Regions from separate parts of the Microbacterium sp. KKR3/1 genome, predicted to be linked through region 2. Evidence: riboswitches for the same ligand, from Rfam matches in the RefSeq annotation. Region 2 holds a riboswitch; the other holds the start of a gene.
What was found. A riboswitch is a leader RNA that binds a small molecule or an ion and turns the genes downstream of it on or off. The one in region 2 is predicted to bind thiamine pyrophosphate.
Positions count from the first base shown of each region.

Region 1: linked by a shared signal. The riboswitch ahead of thiM (hydroxyethylthiazole kinase) and the one ahead of LVJ59_RS12215 (ECF transporter S component) in region 2 are both predicted to bind thiamine pyrophosphate.

Region 1 covers NZ_JAJSDW010000003.1:15,005-22,311, reverse strand. Annotated here, with positions in the region: gene LVJ59_RS14960 (amino acid ABC transporter permease) at 1-154, shown strand, start outside; gene pheS (phenylalanine--tRNA ligase subunit alpha) at 206-1,246, shown strand; gene pheT (phenylalanine--tRNA ligase subunit beta) at 1,246-3,756, shown strand; gene LVJ59_RS14945 (NAD-dependent epimerase/dehydratase family protein) at 3,830-4,792, shown strand; TPP riboswitch at 4,799-4,892, shown strand; gene thiM (hydroxyethylthiazole kinase) at 4,883-5,731, shown strand; gene LVJ59_RS14935 (bifunctional hydroxymethylpyrimidine kinase/phosphomethylpyrimidine kinase) at 5,728-7,307, shown strand, end outside.
Region 2 covers NZ_JAJSDW010000002.1:110,657-117,963, forward strand. Annotated here, with positions in the region: gene LVJ59_RS12200 (ABC transporter ATP-binding protein) at 1-331, shown strand, start outside; gene LVJ59_RS12205 (ABC transporter ATP-binding protein) at 328-2,580, shown strand; gene LVJ59_RS18120 (D-alanyl-D-alanine carboxypeptidase) at 2,653-4,509, opposite strand; TPP riboswitch at 4,592-4,703, shown strand; gene LVJ59_RS12215 (ECF transporter S component) at 4,694-5,347, shown strand; gene LVJ59_RS12220 (ABC transporter ATP-binding protein) at 5,344-6,801, shown strand; gene LVJ59_RS12225 (energy-coupling factor transporter transmembrane protein EcfT) at 6,798-7,307, shown strand, end outside.

The DNA of each region.
Region 1 (7,307 bases), on a different contig from region 2:
GGAGATCCGCACCCGACGCTCGCCGCGTGGGCACGACGGCGTTCCGGCCGGCGGCGTGGATCCGCGTCCGCACCAGGACGGCACCGATACCGAACTGATCACGCTGCAGCGCGGTGGGGGCGGGTTCGGCGGACCACCGCCTCAGGGCATCTGATCCGGTTGCGCCGTCGGTCGGTGGGGCGACGCGCCGGTAGACTCGACTCTCGTGTCAGAGTCTCCTGAAATCACCCCGGAAGCGGTCGAAGCCGCGGTCGCCGATGCCCTCGCGGCCATCGCCGCAGCCGCCGACACCGCCGAGCTGAAGGCGGCCCGCGCCGCACACGTTGCCGACGGATCGCCGCTTGCCGTCCTGAACGCCTCGATGCGACAGGTCGCCCCCGAGAACAAGGCCGCGTTCGGCAAGCTCGTGGGGCAGGGGCGCGGGCAGGTGACGAAGGCGCTCGCCGCCAAGGAGACCGAGCTCGCCGAGGCGGAGGTCGCTGCGCGACTCGAAGCCGAGCGCATCGACATCACGGCCGTGCCTTCTCGCACCCGCGTCGGTGCCCGGCACCCGCTCACGCTCCTCCAGGACCAGGTCTGCGACATCTTCGTCGGAATGGGCTGGGAGATCGCGGAGGGACCGGAGCTCGAGCACGAGTGGTTCAACTTCGACGCCCTGAACTTCGACGTCGATCACCCCGCGCGTCAGGAGCAGGACACGTTCTACGTGGACCCGACATCGCGCCATCTCGTGATGCGCACCCACACGAGTCCCGTGCAGGTGCGCTCGATGCTCGACCGCGAGGTGCCGATCTACGTGCTGTGCCCCGGGCGGGTGTACCGGACTGATGAGTTCGACGCCACGCACCTGCCGGTGTTCACCCAGTTCGAGGGCCTCGTGATCGACAAGGGCATCACGATGGCGCACCTCAAGGGCACACTCGACCACTTCGCGAAGCTGCTCTTCGGCCCCGAGGCCAAGACCCGCTTCCGCACCAACTACTTCCCCTTCACCGAGCCCTCCGCCGAGCTCGACCTGTGGCACCCGACCTTCAAGGGCGGCGCGCGCTGGATCGAGTGGGGCGGCTGCGGCATGGTCAACCCGAACGTGCTGCGCGCGGCTGGGATCGATCCGGAGGAGTACAGCGGCTTCGCGTTCGGTATGGGCATCGAGCGGGGCCTGATGTTCCGCAGCGACGTCCAGGACATGCGCGACATGGCCGAGGGCGATGTCCGATTCAGCGAGCAGTACGGGATGGTGGTGTGATGCGCGTCCCGCTTTCGTGGCTGCGTGAATACGTCGATCTGGCAGCGAATGCCACGCCCGAGGACGTCCTCGGCGCGCTGGTGACCGTCGGCTTCGAAGAGGAGGACGTGCACCGGTTCGACATCACGGGCCCCGTGGTGGTCGGACAGGTCGTGTCGCTCGAGGCCGAGCCGCAGTCCAACGGCAAGACCATCAACTGGTGCCAGGTGGATGTGGGCGAGGCGAACGGCGGCATCCGCGGCATCGTCTGTGGTGCGCACAACTTCGTGGCCGGTGACAAGGTCGTCGTGACGCTGCCCGGTGCCGTGCTGCCCGGCCCGTTCCCGATCGCCGCGCGGAAGACCTACGGTCATGTTTCCGACGGCATGATCGCGTCTGCGCGGGAGCTGGGCCTCGGCGACGAGCACAACGGCATCGTCGTGCTGTCCGATCTCGGCATTGATGCTCCTGTCGGTACCGACGCGATCGCGCTGCTCGGTCTCGACGACGTGGCCGTGGAGATCAACGTCACGCCTGACCGCGGCTACGCGTTCTCGCTGCGCGGTGTGGCCCGCGAATACGCGCACGCCACCGGAGCAGACTTCCGCGATCCCGCCGAGCGTGACTTCGCCGAACTGCAGCCGGGCACCGGCCACACCACCGTGGTCGACGACACCGCGCCGGTCCGTGGCCGTGTCGGTGCGAGCGAGTTCGTGACCCGCGTCGTCCGGGGGGTCGACCCCTCGCGTCCGACTCCGCCATGGATGGTCGCGCGGCTCAGCCTCGCGGGCATGCGTTCGCTGGGCGTGCTGATCGACATCACCAACTACGTGATGCTCGAACTCGGCCAGCCGCTGCACGGATACGACCTCGACAAGCTCACCGGCGGCATCACCGTGCGGCGTGCGACCCCGGGCGAGAAGATGACCACGCTCGATGGCGTCGAGCGCGCGCTGCACGTGGAAGACCTGCTCATCACCGACGAGTCGGGGCCGATCGGCCTCGCCGGTGTCATGGGCGGCGGCACGACGGAGATGAGCGACACCACCAGGAACGTGCTCATCGAGGCCGCGACCTTCGACCCGACGACCATCGCCCGCTCGGCACGCCGTCACAAGCTGCCCAGCGAGGCGTCCAAGCGCTTCGAGCGCGGCGTCGACCCGCTCATCCCCTTCGCGGCCGCGCGCCGGGCGGCAGACCTGATGGTCGAGCTCGCCGGTGGCACGCTCACCGAGGAGGGTGGCGCACTGTTCGCCGAGGTCTTCGTCGGCGAGATCGAGCTCCCGGCCGGATTCGTGCAGGGTCTGATCGGCGTCGACTACACCGACGACGAGATCACCGGGGCGCTGACCACCATCGGCGCTGACGTCACCGCTTCCGAGACAGGGTCCGGCTGGATCGTGATCCCGCCGACCTGGCGTCCCGACCTGACCGACAAGTGGACGCTCGCCGAGGAGGTCGCCCGCATCCACGGGCTCGACCGCATCCCCTCGGTGCTGCCGACGCCTCCGTCCGGTCGCGGGCTCACCGCGCATCAGCAGGGTCGCCGTCGCGTGGCCGATGCCCTGGCCGCCGCGGGGCTCGTCGAGACACCGTCGTTCCCGTTCACCACCGAGGTGCAGAACGACCTGCACGGTTCCGCGTCGGGGGAGCACCTGCCGAGCATCCGCCTGGCGAATCCGCTCGATGGTCAGGCGCCCTCCCTGCGTCGATCGCTCATCCCCGGTCTGCTGCAGACCGCGCACCGCAACATCTCGCGCGGGCTCACCGACCTCGCGATCTTCGAGACGGGCGTCGTCTTCCTGCCCGAGCCCGGTGTGGAGTACGGTACGGAGGATGTGCCGCCCCTGGGGGAGCGCCCGTCGGAAGAGACGCTCGCCGCGCTGAACGCCTCAATCCCGCCGCAGCACCGGTTCGTCTCGGCGCTGCTCACCGGCCACGTGTCACCGCGCCAGCCCGGTCGCCCGGCCGAACCCGCCGGTTTGGTCGAGGCGCTGGACGCCGTCCGTGTGATCGCCGCCGCCGCCGGAGTCGAGATCGACGTCGTGCAGGCCGAGCGTGCCGCACTCCACCCCGGCCGCACCGGATCCCTCCGGATCGCGGAGGAAGAGGTCGGCTACGTCGGCGAGCTGCACCCCGCGGTGGCGGAGGGGGCCGACCTCCCCGGCCGTGCGACCGTGTTCGAGCTGGACCTCGACCGCGTCCTGTCGCTCGCGGGCGGCCGTGTCGTGGCCGCGTCGCTGTCGACGTTCCCTGCTGCCACGCAGGACGTCTCGCTGACGTTGCCGGCCGAGGTTCCCGCCGCGGATGTGCAGGCGGCTCTCGCTGAGGGCGCCGGTGCGATGCTCGAGTCCGTGCGTCTCGTCGACGACTATCGCGGGGAGGGGGTGCCGGAAGGCTCCAAGAGCCTGACGTTCGCCCTGCGGTTCCGTGCCGACGACCGCACCCTCACCGCTGCGGAGGCCACCGAGGCCAAGCTCGCGGGCGTCGCGGTGGCGGCCGAACGGTTCGGGGCGGCGCTGCGCGACTGAGCACGACCTCGGGCGCAATCTGCTCTGAGCGGAAGCTCTTTCGCGTGTGGTCGATTCCTGCTGACATGGAGCCATGTCGGATGTGCTGATCCTCGGCGGTACGGGCTGGCTCTCGGGGCGGATCGCGCGTCGATGGGTCGATGCCGGTGCGGCAGTGACCTGTCTCGCCCGCGGAACACGACCTGCGCCCGAGGGTGCCGAGCTCGTGCGCGGAGACCGGGAGGCTGCCGAGGCGTACGACGCACTCGCGCAGCGCGACTGGGACCATGTGGTCGACATCTCCTCGCAAGCGTCGCACGTCGCTCTTGCCGTCGACGCTCTCGGTGAGCGTGCCGCACGGTGGACGTATGTGTCCTCGATGTCCGTGTACGCCGATGATGAGACGGTCGGGGCCGACGAATCAGCTCCCCGTCATCCGCCCGCCCGTCCCGGAGACGTCTACGAGTACGGGGCGCAGAAGGCCGCGGCCGAAGACGCCGTCTCGGCGCTCGGAGCGCGGGCCTTCATCGTGCGCCCCGGGCTCATCGTCGGGGACGGAGATCCGAGCGACAGGTTCGGATACTGGGCGGCGGCGTTCACGCGCGCCGGCGCGGAGCCGGTGCTGCTGCCACCGCTCGAGGGGAGAGCTGCGCAGGTGATCGATGTCGACGACCTGGCCGAGTTCATCGTGACGGTGACGCGGAGCGGGGTGGTGAACGCGATCGGTGACAGGCATTCGCTCGCCGACGTGCTGGAGGCGGTACGTTCGGCAGCAGGGCACTCCGGTGACACGGTCGTCGCCGACGAGGACTGGCTCGTCGCTCGGGAGGTCGAGCACTGGGCCGGACCGCGGTCGCTTCCGCTGTGGCTGCCGCCGGAGATGACGGGATTCATGACGCGGTCCAACGCAGCGTTCCGTGCGTCGGGAGGCTCGCTCCGCGCCCTCGCCGACACGATCGGGCGGGTCATCGTCGATGAGCGCGCCCGCGGCGTCGATCGGCCGCGACGTGCCGGACTCACCCGGGCGGAGGAACGCGCACTCCTGGCCGATCGCTAGACTGCGAGCAGTGACACGGGGTGCCGCATCCGCGGCTGAGAACAGACCCGTCGAACCTGATCTAGTTCGTACTAGCGAAGGGATGTCGCGATGAGCGATCTTCTGCGTCCTGAATCCACCACCGATCTCGTCGGCTCCGCCGCGGCGCTGTGGGAGGTGGTGCGTGAGGCTCCGCCCTTGACGCATTGCATCACCAACGCGGTCGTCACGGGGTTCACCGCCAACGTGCTGCTCGCCGCCGGTGCGGCACCCGCGATGGTCGACATCGTCGGCGAGGCCGAGCTGTTCGCCGGGGTCGCCTCCGGCCTGCTGATCAACCTCGGCACGCCCACGCCGGAGCAGCGGGCTGCGATCCTCGAAGCCGTCGCCGGCGCGACCGCGTCCGGGACACCGTGGGTGCTCGATCCGGTCGCGATCGGCACCCTGCCGATCCGCACGACGCTGGCGCATGACCTGGCCAATCAGCGCCCGACCGCGATCCGAGGCAACGCCTCCGAGATCCTCGCCCTCGCCGGAGTCAGCGCGGGTGGCCGAGGTGTCGACGCGACGGACAGTACGGATGCCGCTGCCGACGCTGCGGCTGCCCTGGCGACGAGGACGGGTGCCGTGGTCGCGGTCTCGGGTCCGGTCGATCTCCTCACCGACGGCGAGCGGGTCCTGCGACTCGCGAACGGTCATGAGCTCCTGACCAGGGTCACCGGCGGCGGTTGTGCCCTCGGCGCAGTCATGGCCGCGCTCCTCGGCGCCGCCAGGGTGACGGGGCACGATGCGCTCACGGCGGTCGCCGCCGCGAGCCTCGGATACACGATCGCCGCCGAGCATGCCGCAACGACAGCACGGGGTCCGGGCAGTTTCGCGGTCTCGCTGCTGGATGCACTCGCAGCGCTGCGCCCGGAAGACCTCGTCGCCGAGGCTCGCGTCGAGAGCGGTGCGCGGTGACCGCCGATCTCTCGCTCTATCTCGTGACCGATCCCGAACTCTGCGGTGATCGTGGTGTCGTCGAGACCGTCCGTCAGGCTGTGGAGGGTGGTGTGCGCGTCGTCCAGGTGCGGGACAAGACCGCGACGGAGGCCGAGATCGTCGAACAGCTGATCGCGGTGTCGCGGGCGATCGACGGACGGGCGCTCCTCGTCGTGAACGACCGGTTGGATGCTGCCGTCGCCGCCCGCGAACGGGGTGCGCGCGTCGACGGCGTGCATCTGGGGCAGGGCGATGCGTCCGTGCGGCGGGCGCGCGAGGTACTGGGACCCGATGCGCTGATCGGCCTCACGGCGAACAGTGCCGCGCACCTCGAGGCCGTTCTCGCCCTGCCGGTGGGGACGGTCGACTACCTGGGTGTCGGTGTGATCCGTCCCACCGCGACGAAGCCGGATCACCCGGCGCCGCTCGGGATCGACGGATTCCGTGACTTCGTCGCACGCAGTCCGCTCCCGTGCGTCGCGATCGGCGGCGTGGGGCTCGACGATACCGAGGCACTGCGGGGTGCCGGTGCAGCCGGGATCGCCGTGGTCTCGGCGCTGTGCGCGGCGGAAGACCCTGCGGCGACCGCCCGTGCTTTCCGGCGGCGGTGGCTCGCAGGTTCGGTTCCGCGTGTGCTGAGCATCGCCGGGAGCGACCCGTCCGGTGGCGCAGGGATCCAGGCCGATATCAAATCGATCGCGGCCAACGGCGGATACGGCATGGCCGTGCTCACCGCGCTGACCGCGCAGAACACCCAGGGCGTGCGCGGTGTGCACGTGCCGCCGGCAGAGTTCCTCCGCGACCAACTCGACGCGGTGTCGGATGACATCGTGATCGACGCGGTGAAGATCGGGATGCTCGCCGACGCCGAGGTCATCCGGACGGTCGCTGCGTGGCTCGATCGGGTCCGTCCGCCCATCGTCGTCCTCGATCCGGTGATGGTGGCGACTTCGGGGGATCGGCTCCTGCAGCCGGATGCGGAGCGGGAACTGCGGGATCTGCTCCGTCGCGCCACGCTCGTGACTCCGAACCTGGCCGAGCTCGCCGTCCTGTCGGGGCGCGACGTCGGGGACTGGCCGGAGGCGATCGCCGCCGCGGAAGACCTGTCGACGGATGTCGGGGTCGCCGTGCTGGTCAAGGGCGGACATCTCGCGGGGAACGACGCCCCGGACGCGCTGATCGACGCTCGTCACGGGCGACGTCAGGAGTACAGCGGGGCGCGTATCGTCACCTCGAGCACCCACGGCACCGGCTGCTCGCTCTCCTCCGCCCTCGCCACGCTGTTGGCACGGGGTCTGGAGCCGGAGCACGCGGTCCGCGCGGCGCGGAGCTGGCTGCGTGAATCGCTCCGTGCGGGGGAGGCACTGCGGGTGGGGCGCGGGCACGGCCCCATCAACCACTTCGCTGGACTGTGGGCGCGGGCGGACACGACGAGCAGAGTCGCTGCGTCGGAGGTCGCCGCCTCGGACGTCCCTGCCTCGGAGGTCGCATCCGAGTGGTGGCAGCGCATCGCCGACATCCGCGCACAGATCGACGAGTTGCCGTTCATCCGTGC
Region 2 (7,307 bases):
GCAGGGTGGTACGAACGTCTCGGGCGGTCAGCGCCAGCGTCTCGCGATCGCGCGTGCGATCGTGCACCAGCCGCAGATCCTCGTCTTCGATGACTCGTTCTCGGCGCTCGATCTGACCACCGATGCCCGGCTGCGCCAGGCGTTGTGGAGGGAGCTCCCGCATGTGACGAAGATCGTGGTCGCCCAGCGCATCTCCACCATCACGGACGCCGACCGCATCGTCGTCCTCGACGGCGGCACGATGGTGGGCGTCGGCACGCACGAGGAACTGCTCGAGACAAGCGAGACCTACCGCGAGATCGTCGAGTCGCAGCTGGGGGTGGACGCATGAGCGAGCAGAACAAAGAACAGGGCAAGCCCACGCGTAGCCGCCGTAAGGCCACGGCTCCCGTGGCCGAGGTCGAACTGACGGCGGAGGAGAAGTACGAGGCCGAGCTCGCGGAGCAGGCCCGACAGAACTCCGGCGACTGGGACAGCGTCGCGCCGGGCAAGGCCGACAACTTCGGGCCGAGCTTCGCGCGCATGATCGGGTTGCTGAAGCCCTCGGCACTCTGGTTCGTCTTCGTGTCGATCCTGGGTGCGCTGGGCGTCGTGCTGACGGTCGCCGCGCCCAAGGTGCTCGCCGAGGCGACGAACCTCGTCTACAAGGGGTTCATCTCCATCCAACTCGGGCAGCCGAACGGCGACTCCCCGGGGTTCCCGGCAGGAACATCGCAGGACGTCGTGGTCGAGGCGCTGCGAGGCGCGGGTCAGGACGACTTCGCGAATCAGGTCGGTGCGCTGGGTGACTTCACCGTCGGTCAGGGTGTCGACTTCGGCGCGCTGCGCCTGGTCATCGCCGCTGTCCTCGCCATCTATGTCGCCGCGGCGTTCCTCACCTGGATCCAGGGGTACGTCATCAACGTGATCATGGTGCGCACCATGTGGCGTCTGCGCGAGGCGGTCGAGGCGAAGATCAACCGTCTGCCCCTGTCGTACTTCGACAAGGTGCAGCGCGGTGAGCTGATCTCGCGCGTCACGAACGACATCGACAACATCACCCAGACGATGCAGCAATCGCTGTCCGGTGCGCTCACCTCCGTGCTCACCGTCATCGGCGTGCTCGTGATGATGTTCTCGATCTCCTGGCAGCTCGCGCTCGTCGCCCTCATCACGCTGCCGCTGATGGGTGTGATCTTCGGCATCATCGGTCCGCGCTCGCAGAAGGCCTTCGGCACGCAGTGGCGCAAGGTCGGACGGCTCAACGCCCGCGTCGAGGAGGCGTTCTCCGGCCACGCGCTGGTGAAGGTCTTCGGACGTGAGAAAGACGCGCTCGACAAGTTCCAGGCCGAGAACGAAGAGCTGTTCCAGGCCAGCTTCAAGGCGCAGTTCCTGTCCGGCATCATCATGCCGGCGATGATGTTCGTCGGAAACCTCAGCTACGTGGGCATCGCGGTGCTCGGTGGTCTGATGGTCGCGAACGGACAGCTCCGTCTCGGCGATGTGCAGGCGTTCATCCAGTACTCGCAGCAGTTCACGCAGCCGCTCTCCGAGCTCGGCGGCATGGCTGCGGTGGTCCAGTCGGGTACGGCGTCGGCGGAGCGCGTGTTCCAGCTTCTCGACGCGGACGAGCAGGAGGCAGACGATGCCGATGCTCCGGAGCTCGTCGAGGGCAAGGGCGTCATCGAGTTCGAGAACGTCGCATTCTCGTACACGCCGGATCGTCCGCTGATCAAAGACCTGTCGTTCCGGGTGGAGCCGGGGCAGACCGTCGCGATCGTGGGGCCGACCGGTGCGGGGAAGACGACCCTGGTCAACCTGATCATGCGTTTCTACGAGCTCAGCGGCGGACGCATCATGCTCGACGGTCAGGACATCGCCGAGGTGACCCGGGATGAGCTGCGGTCGCGCACCGGGATGGTGCTGCAAGATCCGTGGCTGTTCGCGGGGAGCATCCGCGAGAACATCCGCTACGGTCGCTCCACCGCGACCGACGACGAGGTCCTCGCCGCGGCGAAGGCGACCTACGTCGACCGCTTCGTCCACGCCCTCCCCGAGGGCTACGACACGGTGCTCGACGAGGATGCCGCGAACGTCTCCGCGGGCGAGCGTCAGCTCATCACCATCGCGCGCGCGTTCGTCGCACAGCCGTCGATCCTCATCCTCGATGAGGCCACGTCGGCCGTCGACACCCGCACCGAGCTTTTGCTGCAGCACGCGATGGCCGCCCTTCGCAAGGGACGCACGTCCTTCGTGATCGCGCACCGTCTGTCGACCATTCGCGATGCCGACCTCATCCTCGTGATGGAGCACGGCGACATCGTGGAGAAGGGCACACATGACGAGCTGATCGCCGCGCAAGGAGCCTACTGGCGCCTGTACCAGTCGCAGTTCGAGCAGGCGGCCACAGACATCGACGCCGAAGAGGCCCTCACCGGCTCGACGCCCGTCGTGGTCACCGGTGACGCGGACGAGGAGAGCGTGCACGCGGCTGCGGCCGTCGCCGGCGCCTCGGTGGGGGCGCAGGTTCCTGCCGCCGAGACGGCTGCTGCCCAGGCGCTTCTCGAGGAGGGGGCCGACGGCTCCGCCTCTCGCGACTGAGCGGCATCACGCAGACGCCCCATCCTGCTCACGCGGGATGGGGCGTCGTGCTGTACTCGGCCGAGCGAAGTGTCAGGACCCGTCGTCCGTGATCCCGAGCAGTTCCAGGGGGTGGGTCAGGCGCCACCACGGGCTCGGCCCCTCGACGTCATCGGCCAGGACCAGGGGAACCGTCGCGGTGTTGAGCGGTCCGGCCGCGGTCAAGGTGCCCACGGTGGCGTCCTCGTCCCGCTTGTCGCCGAGATCGAAGGCCGTGGTCGCAGTGGCGACAGCACCGTTCCAGAGCACGACATCGGCATCGGATTCGGTGACCACGTCGACCTTCTCGCCCCAGTCGGTCGTGACCTGCCCGACGACCGTGCCCTTCGCGACGGCTGCCTCCTGTGCATCCAGGGCGGCCTCCGTCTCGGCGAACAGCGAACGGGTGAGAGCGAGGCGCTCGTCGTCGCCCGCCTGATTCAGCGCCGCCGCGAACAGATGCACCGTGGTGTCCCCGATCGTCAGGTCTTTCGCCGTCAGCAGGTTCCAGCCGACCAGCGTGCCGGTCTTGATGCCGACGACGCCCGGATCGGCGAGCATCCCGTTGGTGTTGACGACCGTGCCCGCACCCGGGAGGTCCACTGACCGGGTGCCGACGATCTCCGCGAACACGGGGTTCTGCATGGCCAGCTCACCGAGCTTGATCAGGGCCGCAGGGGTCGCCACATTGCGCTCGTCGAAACCGGAGGGGGTGACCACCGTGATGTCGGTGAGCGCACGATCGCGCAGCCACACCTCGGCGGCGGCCGCGAACTCCTGGTCCGAGCCCCAGATCTCGGACACCAGCCGGTCGATGTAGTTGTTCGCCGACCCGAGGAGTGTGCCCTGGAGCATCTGGTACTCGGTGAGGACGCCGTCGACGGGGACATCGAGTGCAGACTGATCGCTGCGCCGGTAGTTCCAGTAGTCCACGCTGTCGCCGTAGGTGAAGCCGAACTCCGGCCCCTGCTCGCCGAGGGCGAGGGGCATGCGGTCGAGCACCATCAAGCTGCTCACGACCTTGGTGATGCTCGCGATGCTCACCGGATCGGTGATCGACGCCGCGGTGGTGAGCCCGGCGATGCCGACGGACGCGCTGCCCTCACTCGGCCAGGTGATCGTCGCGGCGGGAGCGGGAACCGTGTCGAACTCGACGGACTGCGCCGTCGGCGGAACCTCGTGCAGCGGCCAGAGCAAAGTCGTGCCCGCATAGCCGGCGACCAGCGCGGTGAGCGCGACCAGCGGCACCAGGATTCCCGGGCGAGCGATGGCCGGCCGCAGGCGAGCCCCACGGAGGAGCCCGCCGTTCTGTTCGGTTTCCGGGGTCTGCTCGAACGTCGCCGTGGCCGTGTGCGCACCGACGGCGGCGGCATCGACCCAGGTCAGTGCGGTCGCGCCCGTCGTGCCGTCGGCCCACTGCACGGCCGCGCCGTCGACGAGCGCCTCGGCCTCATCGGGCTCCTGCGCCTCCTCACCCTCGCCGCGTCGGCGGGGCTGGAAGGGCGGCTTCGTGAGTGGCGGAGTCGCGGGACCATCCGCCGGCTCCGGGTCGAGCGCCGGCTCCGGGTCGTGCACGGGCTCCGGGTCGAGCACGGGCTCCGGATCGGACGCCGGCGCGGGGTCGTCTGGCGAAGCCGTGCCGTGGCGTCGTGCGGGCGTCCGGTCCACAGTGAACAGCGCGCCGATCGCGGCGGCGTCGACCGGGACGGCGGAGACGACGGAGGGATCCGACGGGGGCGTGTCGCCGGCGAAGAGTCGATCGGCGGCGAAGGGTGCGGCGCTCTCCGATGCGGGGGCGGCGGGGTCCGACGCGATCGCCAGGTCGTCCACAGGCCCGGAGGGGGCGGCCGTCCGCGAGCCGTCGTCGCTGACGACGCCCGTCGCCTCGTCGGCGGGATCTGAAGCGGTCACTCGTTTACGGTACCCAATCCCCGGCGTGTTCCGCGGCGCGAAGCCCTGTCGCCACGCCGGTGTCGCCACCGGGTAAGATCATCAGCACAACCACGGGAGTCCGGCGAGCCGGGCTGAGAGGGAGCGAATCGCGCTTCGACCGTCGAACCTGATCTGGGTCATGCCAGCGCAGGGAGGAGTTCAGATGAGTACGTCCACGTCCGCATCCGCGAAGCAGACATCCGCCGCGAACGGTCTGCGACCCACGTCGATCTGGCGCTGGCGCGTCGTCGACATCGTCGTCGCCGCCGTCCTCGGCGTCGCGATCGGCCTCGTCTTCTGGGGCTGGAACACCATCGGCTACGCCTGGTTCGGCGCCGCTGACGCCCTGACCCCGGGTCTCGGCGGCATCGCCGTCGGCATCTGGCTGCTCGGCGGCGTCGTCGGCGGCCTCGTGATCCGCAAGCCGGGCGCCGCGCTGGTGGTCGAGCTGGTCGCGGCGATCGTGTCGATGCTGATCGGCAACGTGTGGGGCGTCTCGACCGTGCTGTCTGGCATCGTGCAGGGCCTCGGTGCGGAGATCATCTTCGCGCTGTTCTTCTATCGTCGTTTCGGCATCGTGGTCGCCGCGCTCGCGGGTGTCGGCGCAGCGGTCGCCGCCTGGGTGTTCGAGCTGTTCTACGGCAGCTCGCCGAACATCCTGAAGTCGCTCGAGTTCAACACCATCTATCTGGTCAGCGTCGTCATCTCGGGCGCGATCCTCGCGGGCGTGGTCGGGTGGCTGCTCGTGCGCGCCCTCGCCGTCACCGGCGCACTCAACCGCTTCGCCGTCGGGCGAGAGCACGTGCGCGAGGTCTGAGCGTGAGCTTCGCCGCCCCGGCCCGCGTGCAGGCTGCGGGCTGGGGCTGGCGGTATGCCGGTCGAAAGTGCCCAGCCGTCGCCGACGTCTCGTTCACGATCGACCCGGGCGAGCGGGTGCTGCTTCTCGGCGCATCGGGCGCGGGCAAGTCGACTCTGCTCGCCGGTCTCGCCGGCGTCCTGGGTGGCGATGACGAGGGGGAGCGCACCGGTGCCCTGCGCATCGACGGCGCGTCCCCGGAATCGCGGCACGGTCGCGTGGGGCTCGTCCTCCAGGACCCCGATGCCGGAATCGTGCTGTCGAAAGTCGGCGATGATGTGGCGTTCGGCTGTGAGAATCTCGGTGTCGCGGCGTCCGAGATCCCGGGCCGAGTCGCGGAGGCTCTCGACGCCGTGGGCCTCGACGTCTCGCCGCAGCGTCCCACGAAGGCGCTCTCGGGCGGCCAGAAGCAGCGACTGGTGCTGGCCGGCGTGCTCGCGATGCGCCCGGGCCTGCTGCTGCTCGACGAGCCGACCGCGAACCTCGACCCCGAGGGCGTGCGCGAGGTGCGGGCGAGTGTCGAGCGGGCGGTGATCTCCTCCGGTGCGACACTGATCGTCGTCGAGCATCGCACGCCGGTCTGGGTCGATCTGATGACGCGTGTGATCGTGCTGGCGGCCGACGGCGGGCTGCTCGCGGATGGGACGCCCGAGCACGTGTTCGCGGTCCACGGCGATGTGCTCGCCGATGCCGGGGTGTGGGTGCCCGAGCGGGGCATCGACCTGCCCGTGCTGGAGCGGGTGACGGCACCCGATGCGCTCTCCGCCCCCGGGCTCTCGATTGCGAGGGAAACGGGCGTCGTCGTGCAGGCGGGACTCGACCTGCACGTACCGCGAGCGAACGCGACCGTGATCACCGGGCCCAACGGGGCGGGCAAATCGACCCTTGCGCTCACGCTCGCCGGACTCATCCCCGAAGAAGCAGGAGAGGTGCGGTCGGCACCCGAGTTGGCGGGGCGCAAAGGCACCCGCCCGATCCGGTGGACGTCGCGCGAGTTGCTCACCCGTATCGGCATGGTCTTCCAGGAGCCGGAGCACCAGTTCCTCACCCAGACACTGCGTGACGAGCTCGCTGTCGGTCCGCGCGCGCTCGGCTGGGACCGTGCGAGGACGGACGCCGTCGTCGATGATCTCCTCGAGCGACTCGGCCTCGCGCCGCTCGCGCTGGCCAACCCGTTCACGCTCTCCGGCGGCCAGAAGCGGCGGCTGTCCGTCGCGACGGCGTTGGCGGGGGCACCGGAGGTGATCGTGCTCGACGAGCCGACGTTCGGTCAGGACCGGCGTGGATGGATCTCCCTCGTCGCGCTCCTGCAGGAGGAGATCACGCGTGGACGGTCGATCATCGCGGTGACGCACGACGATGCCGTGGTCCGACACCTGGGTGGTCATCGCATCGAGTTGGGGGCGGCAGCGTGACGGCGATCGAGACCGCACGGCCGGTGTGGCTCGACGGGGTGAACCCGGTGACGAAGCTGGTGCTCGCCGTGCTGCTGTCGGTGCCGTTGTTCGCGTCCATCGACATCACGAGCGCGCTGGCCGCGATCGTCCTGCAGTTGCTCTGCCTGCCGTTGACCAGACTGCGCCCCTCGACGGTGCTGCGGAGGCTGCTGCCGATCGCGATCTTCGCGCCGATCGCCGGCGTGAGCATGCTGCTGTACGCCGAACCGGCCGGGCGGATCTATTGGACCTTCGGGTTCGCGACGATCAGCGAGGACTCCATCACCCTCGCGATCGCGGTGAGCCTGCGCGTGGTCGCGCTCGGGCTGCCCACCATCCTGCTCTTCGGCGGCACCGACCCGACCGAACTCGCCGACGCGCTGGCCCAGGTCGCCAAGCTGCCGAGTCGCTTCGTGCTGGGCATCCTCGCCGGTACGCGGATGCTGGGCCTGTTCCTCGATGACTGGCGCACCATGAGCCTGGCT